Linked DNA regions of Luteibacter rhizovicinus DSM 16549. The protein of the gene in region 2 interacts with the protein of the main gene of each other region in a pairwise test. Links are inferred from orthologs where the notes say so. Each region holds a gene or a part of one and is shown on either strand. Other genes may lie near its edges.

What was found. The genes of interacting proteins can lie anywhere in the genome.
Region 1: the proteins of rlmKL (region 2) and typA interact in binary tests that used the Escherichia coli proteins (3 or more experiments, as listed by UniProt). The link is inferred for Luteibacter rhizovicinus DSM 16549 from one-to-one orthologs.

What each region holds. Positions count from the first base shown.
Region 1 is NZ_CP017480.1:3,454,969-3,460,490, forward strand. Bases 1-2,946 are described here. They hold typA (translational GTPase TypA), read right to left. Parts: upstream 2,425-2,946; coding sequence 577-2,424; downstream 1-576. Other genes in these bases: BJI69_RS15785 (mechanosensitive ion channel family protein), read left to right, coding at 1-463. Also shown: BJI69_RS15795 (hypothetical protein), read left to right, coding at 3,033-3,554; BJI69_RS22125 (pilin), read right to left, coding at 3,573-5,522. UniProt on the Escherichia coli protein: A 50S ribosomal subunit assembly protein with GTPase and nucleotide-independent chaperone activity, required for 50S subunit assembly at low temperatures, may also play a role in translation.
Region 2 is NZ_CP017480.1:3,202,521-3,210,671, reverse strand. What follows is about bases 1,989-4,987. They hold rlmKL (bifunctional 23S rRNA (guanine(2069)-N(7))-methyltransferase RlmK/23S rRNA (guanine(2445)-N(2))-methyltransferase RlmL), read right to left. Parts: upstream 4,561-4,987; coding sequence 2,416-4,560; downstream 1,989-2,415. Other genes in these bases: BJI69_RS14755 (alpha/beta fold hydrolase), read right to left, coding at 4,557-4,987; BJI69_RS14765 (hypothetical protein), read right to left, coding at 1,989-2,338. In the rest of the region: ergothioneine biosynthesis protein EgtB, read right to left, coding at 1-1,090; BJI69_RS14770 (DUF6491 family protein), read left to right, coding at 1,278-1,730; more of BJI69_RS14765, read right to left, coding at 1,931-1,988; more of BJI69_RS14755, read right to left, coding at 4,988-5,075; BJI69_RS14750 (N-acetylmuramoyl-L-alanine amidase), read left to right, coding at 5,121-5,675; tesB (acyl-CoA thioesterase II), read left to right, coding at 5,725-6,591; BJI69_RS14740 (LysR family transcriptional regulator), read left to right, coding at 6,596-7,486; BJI69_RS14735 (MFS transporter), read right to left, coding at 7,461-8,151. UniProt on the Escherichia coli protein: Specifically methylates the guanine in position 2445 (m2G2445) and the guanine in position 2069 (m7G2069) of 23S rRNA. Methylation occurs before assembly of 23S rRNA into 50S subunits.

The DNA.
Region 1 (5,522 bases), 250 kb from region 2 along the record:
CAGCACCTATGTCGTCGTGCGCATCTGGGATGAGCGCCGCCTCGTGGTGCCCTTGCAGTACTTCATCGAGAACCCGTTCCAGAACTGGACGCGCACGAACTCGCAGGTGCTTGGTTCGGCCATGTTGTGGTTCGACTATGGGCTACCACTGGGTCCCTTGCGTACGGAACTGGAGCGCCTCTGCAAGCAGGCCCCGGAATGGGACGGCCGTGTGTGCGTGTTACAGGTGGTCGATACCAACGACAAGGCCATGCAGTTGCGCGCGCTGGTCAGCTCGTCCAATTCGAGCAAGTCCTGGGATCTTCGCTGCAAGGTACGCGAGGGTCTGATTGCCTTCGTGCAGCGTGAGTTCGCCGGCTTCCTGCCGCGCGTCCGCGGCGAGTTCGAGAGCCCTGTGGGAGTCGATTCATCGGCGATTGTGGGAGCCGATTCATCGGCGATCCCGCGGCAGCGGGCCGGTTGAGGCGAGCACCCATCGCCGCTGAAGCGGCTCCCACAGTCACGATTCCTCGAAAGTGGCTCACAAAAAAAGGCCCGGCGTAAGCCGGGCCTTTCGCTAGCATCGAACGCTATCGATTAAGCGCCGCGCGAAGACTTCTTGCGATCGCCTTCGGTCAGGTGCTTCTTGCGCATGCGGATTTCCTTCGGCGTGACTTCGACCAGCTCGTCATCGTCGATGAAGTCCAGGGCCTGCTCCAGCGTGAACTTGAGTGCCGGGGTCAGCTGGATCGCATCGTCCTTACCGGAGGCGCGCATGTTGGTCAGCGGCTTCGGCTTGATGGCGTTGACGGTGAGGTCGTTGTCCTTCGCGTGAATGCCGATGAGCTGGCCTTCATACACGGCGTCGCCTTCGGCGGCGAACAGCTTGCCGCGTTCCTGGAGGGGTCCGAGCGAGTAGGCCGGGGTGTTGCCGCCAGCGTTCGCGATCATGACGCCGTTCTGGCGCTTGGCGATCGGGGCCGGGGTGTACGGACCGTAGTGCTTGAACACGTGGAACAGCAGGCCCGAGCCCTGGGTCAGGGTCTTGAACTGGTTCTGGAAGCCGATCAGGCCGCGGGCCGGGATCTCATACTCGAGACGCACGCGACCGTTACCGTCCGACACCATGTTCTTCAGGTCGCCCTTGCGGATGCCGAGGCGCTCCATGACGCCGCCCTGATGGATCTCTTCGATGTCGATCACCAGTTCCTCGATCGGCTCCATCTTCTGGCCGTCGATTTCCTTGAGGATGACTTCCGGACGCGACACGGCCAGCTCGTAGCCTTCGCGACGCATGTTCTCGATCAGCACCGAGAGGTGCAGTTCGCCGCGGCCCGAGACCAGGAACTTGTCGGCGTCGGAGCCGTCTTCGACGCGGAGGGCGACGTTGTGCACCTTCTCGCGGTCGAGGCGCTCACGCAGCTGACGGCTGGTGAGGAACTTGCCGCCCGAAAGATCCTTGCTGCCGACGAACGGCGAGTTGTTGACCTGGAAGGTCATGCTGATCATCGGCTCGTCGACGCTCAGCGCCGGCAGTGCTTCCGGCGTGTCCGGCGAGGTCAGCGTGTCCGAAATGGTCAGGTCCGCGATACCCGAGATGGCGACGATGTCGCCCGCTTCGGCGCTTTCCTGCTCGATGCGCTCGAGACCGAGGAAGCCGAGCACCTGGGCGACCTTGCCCTGGCGCTTCTTGCCTTCACGGTCGATCACGGCAACCTGCATGCCCTTCTTCAGGGTGCCGCGCTGCACGCGGCCGATGCCGATGACGCCGACGAAATTGTTGTAGTCCAGCTGGCTGATGCGCATCTGGAAGGGGCCGTCCGGATCGACGTCCGGCTTCGGCGCGTGCTGCATGATCGCTTCGTACAGCGGGGTCATGTCGCCTTCGCGCGCGTTCTCGTCGAGCGAGGCATAGCCGTTGAGCGCCGAAGCGTAGACGATCGGGAAGTCCATCTGCTCGTCGGTGGCACCGAGCTTGGCGAACAGATCCCAGACCTGCTCGACGACCCACTCCGTACGGGCGGCGGGGCGGTCGACCTTGTTGACGACGACGATCGGCTTGAAGCCCATCGCGAACGCCTTCTGGGTCACGAAGCGCGTCTGCGGCATCGGGCCGTCCATCGCGTCGACCAGGATCAGCACGGTGTCGACCATGGACAGCACGCGCTCGACTTCGCCACCGAAGTCAGCATGTCCCGGGGTGTCGACGATGTTGATGCGGTTCTTCGCACCCGTCTTCTTGTCTTCCCAGGTGATGGCCGTGTTCTTGGCCAGGATCGTGATGCCACGCTCCTTTTCCTGGTCGTTCGAATCCATGACGCGCTCGGCGAGCACGGTGCGCTCATTGAGCGTGCCGGACTGCTTCAGAAGCTGGTCGACGAGGGTGGTCTTACCATGGTCGACGTGAGCGACGATGGCGATATTGCGCAGGAATTCGATCGACATGCGGTATGCGCCGGCGTAAAGCCGGATCGCCTCTTTGGTTTGGGAAGCCGCCGATTATAAAGGAAAAGAGCGACTTTCGCATGACGGGGGCGGAGAGTCCGTCAGGAAGCCCGCCCGATGCATCGAAATCCATCCGAAAGCAGGAAAAAGGGCCGTTTTACGGCGGCCGGCGAGGCGCTAAGCTGCCGCCCATGGAAAAGGGGCCGGGCATGGAAAAGCGGTTGACAGGGCGTCCGACGCCAAGGGCGATCGGGTGGACGGTGGGGTTACTGCTTTCGCTCGCTCTCGTTTTCGCGGTGACCGGTGGTCATTCTGGCCACGCCAGGCCCTCGACGTCGCCCGTGGCGCCCGCATCGGTTCGCGTGGATACGGCGCCGCCGGGCACCCGACATGCCACTGAGCGAGGCCTCGGTCGAAAGCCCCCCGCCGCGATGCAGCCCCTCCTCGGAGCAGGCGACGATCGCACCGTCGAGGCGCTTTTCGCGCGATTGGGTCCCCTGTCCGGAGAGGGGGACGTCGCCGCGACCCTCCTCATGCGCCAGGCCGCTGCGGTCTGCCGACACGCTGTGGAGCCGGGTTGGCAGAGCCGTACAAACAACCCGCGAGCCATGGCCTACGCCGCCTGGAAGGCATCGTTCTGCACGCGGACCGTATCGCAGGCCGAGCTGGACAGCATCAACCAGCGGGGCAGGGTTGCCTTCGACCGGCGTTATCCCGGATGGGCGGTGACCGGCCCTCGCTCGGTGGACGAGATCTTCGATGCCGTGACGTCTTCCGACGACGTCGAGGTCACGGACATGGCCAGTGTTCTCCTTCCGCGAGACGCGACGGGCCACTGGGACCTGGGTCGGGATCTCGTTCAAGGCTCGGCGTACGAGGCCGACCTGCACAAGTACCAGCACGTGGCTCTCGACGACATGCAGTGTGCGACGACGGGTGGCTGCGAGCCTGGCGGCATGCGTTCGGCCATGATCTGCCTGGCGAGCGACGGTTACACCTGCGCGCCCGGACAGGGCGTCTACGACATGTGGAACGAGCAGCTCTCGCCGGCAGAGATCGACATCGTGCTCGCCATCGAGCAGCGTATCCGGGACGAGCGCGCACGCCGCTTGGCGACGCCCCCCGGCTGAGGGGCGTCGCGGTCGTCATCAGAGCTGGGCGGGCTCATCCCGACAGGTGGCCGGCATGTTCTTCGGGTCGATGCCCTCGCCCGAGCAGGTCCAGGTGATGGTCTTTCCGTCCAGCTTCGGTGTCAGGATGATCTGCCCCGAATCCAGCTTCGCGTCCGTCTTGTGCGGCGGGGTGGCATCCATCGTGACCACGATCTCGCCACCCTGGCCGACCTCGACCGAGCCGGCGTAGTCGTTGCCCAGCGATTCCGCGGTGCCGAGGCCGGCCGCCGCGTTGTTCGCCGGGAACTTGCCCGTAGCCAGGCGACGCCCGGCGACAGCTAGCTTGACCGGGTCGGCGGCGGCGAGCGCCCCCGACACCTGGCTACGCAACATGTATTGCTGGTACTGCGGCACGGCAATCGCCGCAAGGATAGCCGCCGTCGCCACGGCGCCCGCCGAGCCCATCTGGCCGACCAGTTCCGCCGGACTCTGTTCGTAGGTGAAGGAGATGGCGAACGTATCCGCATCCGCTTCGATCGCCGCGCCGACCACGCCCTTCTCGGGCAGGCCGAGCGTATGGGCGGCAGGAAGGCTGGTGATATCCAGGTCGGCCCCGGCCATGCCACCCATCATCTGCAGGATCCCGATATAGGTGTAATAAGCATCGCGCTGGGCGTCGCGGCTATTGGCCGTGTAACCCATCAGCACGTGTGAGCCAGGATAGGCCCGGCCGCGAAACCAGTCGTCCAGCGAGGTGTCCAGCTTGGCTGCCGCACGATCGGCCAGGGCTTGGGGCACCTTGGCCAGGATGATCCAGTCACCTTCCTCGACCCAGTAGAGGCGGCTGCCGAAGCGCTGCATCAGGTTCATGAAGGGCACGAGGGCCTGCTGCTCGGGATGGTCGGCCGCCGGCTCGTACGGCGCGCCCGGCATGAACAGCCAGTGCACCTTCGCGTCGTCGACGGTCGTCTCGCCGCTGCGCCAGCGTCCCGCCTTGGTCATCTCGTCGATACGCGCGTGCCAGGCTTTCAGGTCGCGCGCACGGATGGCGACGAACTGGCCGGCGTCGTCGGCAAAGACGATCGACTCCGGGCCCATCCACTTCGTGTAGTCGGCGACGTCGAAGCCATATTTGTCCCGCATCCTGCTCAGGCCGTCGCGGATGGTCTTCGCGCGTTCGGCGCCGAAGTCCAGATTGAGGTTGTCCTCGAAGGCCTTGTAACCCTCGGCGCTGGGCAGCGCGAAGGTCATCGCCCAGCGCGGCTGACCTGCGCTCTTCACTGTCGGTGCGAACGAGTGCGGCGCCGCGTACTGCAGGACGCGAGCCTGTGGGGCATGCACCACCATGCGGAACTGGCCCCGACCGTCCGCGGTGCCGCTGCCGAAGGCGAACGCATCGGCCTTGGAGGCGAAATCCGTCGGCAGCTTGCCCAAGGGGGATTCGCCGGCCTGGTTGGCGGCGACGGCGCCGATACCGCGAATGGTCGCCCAGCCGAACAAGCCTTCACCCGAGGTGTCGATGTGGGCTTCGAGCGGGCCGAGCGTCGCCGGCGCGGTGGCGGCCGAGGACTTGGCGAGCGTGGCGACCAGCTCGTCGATGGTGTGCTCGTCGCTGGGTTGCTGCATCGACTGGGTGACCCACAAGCGATGGTCGGCGACGACGTAGCGAACACTGCCGCCCGAGGCCAGCTTGCCGTTGCCCTGGGCATCCAGGGGCGCGACCAGCAGCGGCGCATTAAGCGAGGCGAGACGCGCATTGAACGCGGCGATGGAATCGAACGAGAAGCTGCCCGTCGCGACGACGCGCGAGGTCGGCGAGGGAATGCCCAGCGGATCGATCAGGACGATCTCGAGCGGCGAACGAAGATCGCCCAACAGGAGATTGAGTGCCGGACCGATCTTGGCATCGGCGAGGACCTTGTCCTTCGCGATGGTCTCGCGCAGCTTCGCCACGGCATCGAGATTCGCCTTCACGGAGAGGGCGGC
Region 2 (8,151 bases):
ATCCTGGGTAACTGACATAAGGGCTCATTGTCCATTCCCAAACGTCGCCGTACATCTGACCGAGTGAGGACTCGAACGATGAGGCTCGAGGTTTGAACGCCCCGCTATCCTGAAGGTTCCCGCGCACGGGCAAGGGTGCTGCCATGGTTTCCCATTCCACCTCGGTGGGAAGCCGCGCGCCGGCCCAGCGCGCGAACGCGTCGGCTTCGAAATAGCTGATGTGACAGACAGGCGCATGCGGGTCGATCGCATGACGCCCCTGCAAGGTGAATTCGGTCTCCAGTGCCTCGTCCCAGTACAGGGGGCGTTGCCACTGCTCCGCCTGTACGAGGGCCCAGCCGTCGGCCAGCCACAGCGCGGGCTGGCGATAGCCCCCGTCGGTGACGAAGGCCAGGAACTCCGCGTTGGTCACCGGGCGGTTGGCCAGGGAGCCCGCCTGCCGGTACGTGCGATGCCGCGGACCCTCGTTGTCGAACGCGAACCCGTCACCGCTGTGACCGATCTCGACGATACCTTCGTCGAACGGCACGAAGGCCAGGGCCGGCGCGGCCATGGAAAGCGAGCGCGGCGCATCCGGCGCGAACGCTGGCTCGAGCGGGTTCTGCGCGAAAGCGTGCTTGATGTCGGTGAGCAAGAGCTCCTGGTGTTGCTGCTCGTGCTGGACGCCCAGTTCGATCAGTGCCGGCAAGCTGGCATCGTCACCGCGCGCGATCAGCGCCGCGATCGCTTCGTCGACGCGACATCGATAGTCCCGCACCTCGTCCAGCGCAGGCCGCGTCAGCAGGCCGCGCCTGGGCCGCGCGTGCATCGGGCCGACCGACTGGTAGTACGAGTTGAACAGGAAGTGCCAGTCCGGATTCGGCGACCTATAGCCCGGGTCCCGAGACAGAATGAACTGCTCGAAGAACCACGTCGTATGCGCGAGGTGCCACTTGGTCGGACTGGCGTCCGGCATGGACTGGATGACCGTGTCCTCGGGCCGCAGGCGCGCCGCCAGCTCCGCCGTACGGTGGCGGATGCTGAGGAAGCGTTGGGTAAGATCCGCGCTGGCCGGCGGGCGGGGGTCGATGCCAAGCGGTCGGACGGTCATAGGGCGAGGTTCCTGCACTGCCGACGGACTCGTCAGTCATTACGGAAACCTTGCCAGCGGATACGTTCAACGAACGTGAGCGCACCCGACCGCCGCCTTAACGGCGGGTGCACCGAAGCCGCCTTTTCTCTCGTGTCGGGGCACAAACAGGCTTAACGTGCAGATTCCTACGATGGAGAGTCCGGCCATGAAAGTCCGTCACCTGTTTGTCGCTTCACTGCTCCTTACCGTGGCCGCCCACGCCGCCGAGCAGGCCCCCGTCGCCGGGCCCGCCCCAGCGGTGAAGGCGCTCGAATTCAACGATTGCATGCGGACCGACCGGATCACCGACTGGAAGGTGGTCGACGACCGTACCCTCCTCGTCGCAACCGGACCGGATCACTTCGTGGTCAAGACGAATGTGGACTGTCCGCGCATGGGTCTGGGCGGCGGCGTACGTTTCAAGACCGCCGAGAGCAATAAGGCCATCGGCGGCTTCCGCATCTGCGGCACGCCGACCGAGAAGGTCGATCGCATCAACAACGACCCGCCGTGCAGCATCGAGTCCGTCCAGACCCTCGACAAGGCGACCTACCAGGCGATGTCGAAGAACGCCAAGCTCAGCGGCTCCGGCGCCGGCACCAGCGGCTCCAAGCCGTAAAGCGAAACGCCGGCGTCGCGGCGCAACAGCCGGCCCGGCGGCCCCGATGAGCACCCATGTGGGAGCCGCTTCAGCGGCGATGGCCAGGCCGCCTCAGACCCTATCGCCGGCATAGCCGGCTCCCCATCAAGCAAAAAAAAGCCCGGCTATAAGCCGGGCTCTTCATTCAACGAGTCAACGACGACCTCGCCTGACGACGATCAATACCCGTCGTCACGCACGTAGCGGGTGGTGCTGTAACCGTCGTCCACGTAGGTCGTGGTGGTCACGCGACGGGTCACCACCGGGGCGTCCTGATAGACGACCGTGGCCGGGCGGTAATACGCCGGGCCGTTGTCGTACACGACGGTGCGCGGCTGCGAAGCGTTGGCGACGAGGCCGACCACTGCACCGGCAACGATGGCACCGGCGATCCAGCGACCGGCATTGTCGTAGTGACCGCGACCGTAGTAACCGCCACGGCCGCCGTAGTAACCACCACCGTGGTAACCGTAACCGCCATGGTAGCCACCGCCGTAGCCATACCCACGTGCGAACGCACCAGGTGCGAACGCCATCAGGCCCGCGGCAGCGAGCAGGAGGGCGGATTTAGCGAGCTTAGCTTTCATGACAATTACCTCCGGGTGTTGAGCGCAGATTCGCGCTCGGCCACTGAATCCGGACTGAAGTTTTGTCCACCGCCCGTTCACGTTTTCCACGGGTTCACGTACGGCTTCCGAAGCAGCCAGCAGCCATGGATGTTATGGCGGCGGGCGAAGTCGAACGGGATGCTCGGTGCGCTCCAGTCTTCAATCTGGAAATGGGGTTCGAGGGCCGCCCGATCAAGCTGGAAGCGACGGAAGTTGTTCGAAAAAACGATCACGCCATCCGGCAGCAGGCGCTCGTTGCAGGCCATGAGCAGCTTTACGTGGTCACGCTGCACGTCGAAGTCGTCGGCCTTCTTCGAGTTGGAGAAGGTCGGCGGATCCACGTAAATCAGGCCGTACTGCATGCTGCGCTTTTCCAGGAAGGTCATCGCGTCTTCCTGGACCAGGCGGTGGCGGGCGCCGCTATACCCGTTCAGGTCGAGGTTGCGCGAGGCCCAGTCGAGATAGGTCCCCGAGAGGTCGACCGTGGTGGTGTCGCGCGCGTCGCCGGCCGCCGCGTAAACGCTGGCCGTACCCGTGTAGGCGAACAGGTTGAGGAAATGCTTGCCGGCGGCAAGTTCCCGGATCTTGGCGCGTACCAGGCGGTGGTCGATGAACAGGCCGGTGTCGAGGTAATCGGTCGGGTTGATCAGGAACTTCAGCCCGCCTTCGTGCACCTCGATGAATTCACCCTTCTGGTCGAACTGGCCGTACTTGGAACCGCCCTTGCCCCGCTCGCGCGTCTTCACGGCGATGCGGTCACGCGGAATCTCCAGAACTTCGCTCGCCACCCGGACGATCTCGCGCATGCGGATGCGTGCGACGTCGACCGGCACCTCCAGCGGCGCCTTGTATTCCTGGATGTGCAGCCAGTTCTCGTAGACGTCGATGGCCGCCGCGTATTCGGGGAGGTCCTGGTCGTAGGCGCGCCAGCAGGTGATGCCTTCGCGACCAAGCCGCTTGCGCAGGTGGCGGACATTCTTGTCCAGCCGGTTCTTCAGCATCTGCGCGCCGTCGGACAGCGGCTTGACCTCGCGCGGGGCCTCGTCCCGCGCACGCAGGGCGAAGGTAAGCAGCGGCGTTTCCAGAGCGCCGTTGAACAGGGCGTAGCGCTTGTCCGGACTCAGACGCAGTGCACGGCCGAGCTCGTCGTCGCCGGCCAGCACGGCGGCGCGCCAGCCGGCGAAACGGTCCTTCAGGGCCTGGCCGAGGTCACGGTAGAGCGCAGGCAGTTCGGCGCGGTCGCCCAGACGCTCGCCGTAAGGCGGATTGGTGATGACCAGGCCCAGCGGCGTTTCCGGCGGCGGCTCTACATGGACGGCGTCGCGGCGATCCAGGTGAACGAAGCCGGCCACGCCTGCGCTCTGTGCGTTTCGCTTGGTCGTCTGGATCATGTGTGGATCGGAATCGCTACCGAAAAACACCGGACGCAAGGCCCGCAGGCCTTCGTCGGCACGGGCCTTGGCTTCGTCGTAGATCGACCGCCACAGCGAGTAGTCGTGCTTGGCCCAGCCGAGGAAGCCGTAGTAGTCGCGCTGCAGGCCCGGCGCCACATCGGCGGCCATGAGCGCGCCCTCGATCAGCAGGGTGCCCGAGCCGCACATGGGATCGACCAGCGCGCCGCCTTCGGCGTAGATCCGCGGCCACTGCGCGCGGACCAGCATGGCGGCGGCGAGGTTTTCCTTGAGCGGGGCCTCACCCTGCTCGTGGCGCCAGTTACGGCGATGCAACGGCAGGCCGGACAGATCGATCGACAGCGTGGCGCGATCGCGACGCACGCGCACGTTGACGCGCAGGTCCGGCTCTTCCGGATCCACGTCCGGGCGGGAACCCGTCGCGGCGCGGTACTGGTCGACGATCGCGTCCTTGGTCTTCAGCGCGATGAACTGGCTGTGGGTGAGCTTACTCATCGCCGTGTTGGCATCCACCGCCAGCGTGCCGTGCGGCGCCAGGTGTTCGGACCAGTCGATATCCTGGATGCCCGCATAGAGCTGGTCCGGATCGGCGGCGTCGAATTCGGCCAGCGGCAACAGGATCCGGCTGGCCATGCGCGACCACAGGCAGGCGCGATAAGCCGTCTCGATGGAACCGGTGAAGGCGACGCCGGCGAGTGCCTCGCGGACGTCGCTGGCGCCGATGGCGATCAGCTCGTCCTTCAGCAGGTACTCGAGGCCTTTCGGGCAGGTGGCAAAGAACTTGGTCATGCGAGGTTCCCCAGGAAGCGAAGGAACTCGGCTTCGATGTCGGGCAAGGTGGCGCCTAGGCGATGGTCGTCCTGCACGAGCAGGGCGGGAATGGCATGAGCGCGGGCAAAGGCCAGCGCCTCGTCCAGGGGGCAGACATCGTCGGCGTAGCCATGGACGAGAAAGGAGGGAACGCCGGGACGCAGGGCGAAATCCCGGGGGTAGCCCGGAATCGTCGTCGGCAGGGCCAGCAGGAACAGGCCGGCCACCGGTGCGTCCAGCGAGGCGAGGCCGGAGACGAAGGCGCCCATGCTCGATCCCACCAGGACCGGCGGCGCGGGTGAGTCCGCGATCGCCCGGGCCAGCTGGGCCAGGCGTGGATCGATGCTGCCGGCATAGCCGCGGGCGTCGTCCTCACGGTAATCCGGCCGGACCGTGGTCCAGCCGAGCGATTCGGCCAGGCCCGCCAGGACGCTCACCTTGGTGGCATCGGGGCCCGAATCGGAACCGTGGGAAAGAATGATGTGGCCGCGCATGGCGGTCTCCGGACGCGGAATGACCGGCTATGTTATCAAAGCGCCATGATCGACATTCTCGACACCCCCCTGCCCTATGTCGGCCGCCTGCCTGAACGGGCCGCGGACACCATCGACCTCGTGGTCATCCACTGTACCGAGCTGCCCGACCTGGCCACGGCCAGGGAGTACGGCGAGAAGGTGCTGTACGAGACAGGTGCCGGTAACAGCGGCCACTACTACGTCGACCGCGACGGCACGGTGCTCTGTTACGTGGATCCCCTGCGCGTCGCCCACCACACGCGCGGCTACAACCCGCGCTCCATCGGCATCGAACTGGTCAACACGGGGCGCTACCCGGATTGGTTCCATTCGGCGAAACAGACCATGACCGAGCCCTACCCGGAGGTGCAGATCACCGCCCTGCGCGCCCTGCTCGATCATCTGACCGCACACTTCCCGTCGCTCAGGCACATCGCCGGCCACGAAGACCTGGACACCGCCATGGTCCCCTCCAGCGACGACCCCGGGAACGAAGTGCCACGCAAGCGCGATCCCGGCCCGCAGTTCCCCTGGGTCCGCGCGTATGACGCCGGGCGCCTGGGCCGGCTCGGGGGCTGAGGCCCGCTATACTCCGCGCTCTATCGCGCCCCGTTCAGAAGGCACCCTCATGTCGGAAACTCACGTCGGCGAGCTCGTCGAACTCCTCGAACTCGAACGCCTGGAAGACAACCTCTTCCGCGGCCAGAGTCGGGACATCGGCACACGCTTCGTCTTCGGTGGCCAGGTACTTGGCCAGGCACTGTCGGCCGCGCAGCGTACCGTCGATGCCAAGCGCGAAGCGCACTCGTTGCACGCGTACTTTCTTCGCGCCGGCGACATCAACGCGCCGATCGTCTACAGCGTGGAGCGCACGCGCGACGGCGGTTCGTTCTCGTCGCGCCGCGTGGTCGCGATCCAGCATGGCCAGCCCATCCTCAACGGTTCCATCTCGTTCCAGGAGCCGGAGACCGGCTACGAGCACCAGATGACCATGCCGGAAGTGCCGGCACCGGAAGACATCGAGCCGATGCACGCGATGAACGCGGAGCAGGTCGCCAAGCTGCCGGAAAAAACCCAGCGCTGGCTCGGCATCAACGGTCCGTTCGAGTTTCGCCACGTGTGGCCGCGCGATGAGCTGCGTCCGGCCAAGCGTCCGCCGTACCAGCACATCTGGTTCCGGCTCACCGCGCCGATCGAGGACACGCAGTCGCTGCACCAGGCCCTGCTCGCCTATGCCTCGGACTTCCACCTGATCGGTACGGCCACCCTGCCCCACGGCATTTCCTATCTCACCCGCAACATGCAAATGGCCAGCCTGGATCACGCCCTGTGGTTCCACCGCCCGTTCCGCATCGACGAGTGGTTGCTGTATTCGTTCGATAGCCCGACCTCGCAAGGTGCGCGCGGTCTTGCACGCGGCATGATCTACACACGTGATGGCCGACTCGTCGCCTCCACGGCGCAGGAAGGCCTGATCCGCGTCCGCCCCGACTGATCGCATGAACATCGAGCTACGGCACCTGCGTTACTTCATTGCCGTCGCCGATGAGCTGCATTTCAGCCGTGCCGCCGAGCGGCTGGGCATTTCCCAGCCGCCGCTGAGCCAGCAGATCCGCGATCTCGAAGGGATGCTCGGGGTTCGGTTGTTACGCCGAACCAACCGGCGCGTCGAGTTGACCGATGCGGGGCGCGTCTATCTCGACGACGCCCGGGAGATCCTCGCCCGGGTGGATGAAGCCGGCGACCTCGCCCGTCGCGCCGAACGCGGCGAGATCGGCGAATTACATGTCGGGTTCACGCAAAGCACGCCTTTGATCGCCCGCTTTCCACGCGCCGTGCGTGCGTTTCGCGAGGCTTTTCCGGCCGTGCGCCTGGTGCTGAAGGAACACAACACGCTGCAGCAGATCGAGAGATTGCTCGATGGCAGCCAGCAAGTCGGACTGATTCGCGGCACCGACCTGCCGCCGGCGCTGGTCGCGCGCAAGCTGGTGGACGATCCGCTCGTGGCCGTGTTGCGCGCCGACCATCCGCTGGCAAAGGGACGTCGTCCGCGCGTGCGCGTCGAACAACTCGCCGCGGAGCCGTTCGTCGTCTTCAGCCGGAACGCAGGGACGGGTGTCGCCGCGCAAGTCCAGGCCATGTGCCGTCATGCCGGTTTCGCACCACGCATCGCCCAGGAAGCCGGCGAGTCCGCCACCATGGTGGGCCTCGTCGCGGCCGGACTCGGCGTGGCCGTGCTGCCGCAATCGATGAGTCAGGTGCATGTCGAAGGGGTGGCCTACGTACCCATCGATTCGCCCGATGCCGCCAGTGCCCTCTACCTCGTGCACCGCCGCAGCGATACGTCGCCGCTGGTAAAAACCTTCACGCAGCTGATGCTGAAGGCCTGAGGCGGCGCAGCTTCACGGCGATCGCCAGGCCGGCGAGGACCAGGACGGCGACATACGCCACGACGCCGTTCCAACCGGCGTGTGTCCAGGCGAGTCCACCCAGCGAGCCCGCGATGCTCGAGCCCATGTAGTACGAGAACAGGTAGAACGACGACGCATGCGCACGCGCGAACGTCGCCCGCTTGCCGACCCAGCCACTGGCGATGGAATGACCGCCGAAGAAACCGAAGGTCATCATCGCGATGCCCGCGACGATCGCCCACAGCGACGCGCTCGCCGTGAGCACCACGCCGGCAAGCATGATGACGAAGGTGGTCCACAGCACGCGGTGACGACCGAGCTTGTCGGCGACCTTGCCCATCCACGCCGAGCTCGCCACGCCGACCACGTAGACCATGAACACCGCACCGACGTGCGATTGCGACAATGAGAACGGTGGCGCAAGGAGGCGATAGGCCACGTAGTTGTAGATCGTGACGAAGGCGCCCATCAGCAGGAAGCCTTCGGCAAACAGCCAGGGCAGCCCCTTGTCGCGCCATAGCGACGCGAACGAGGCAAGCAGCTCGCGCGGATGCGCACGACGTTTTTCGAAATGCACCGAGGCAGGCAAGCCACGTGCGACGAGCACCGCGGCAAGCAGACCCAAGGCACCGATGATCGCGATG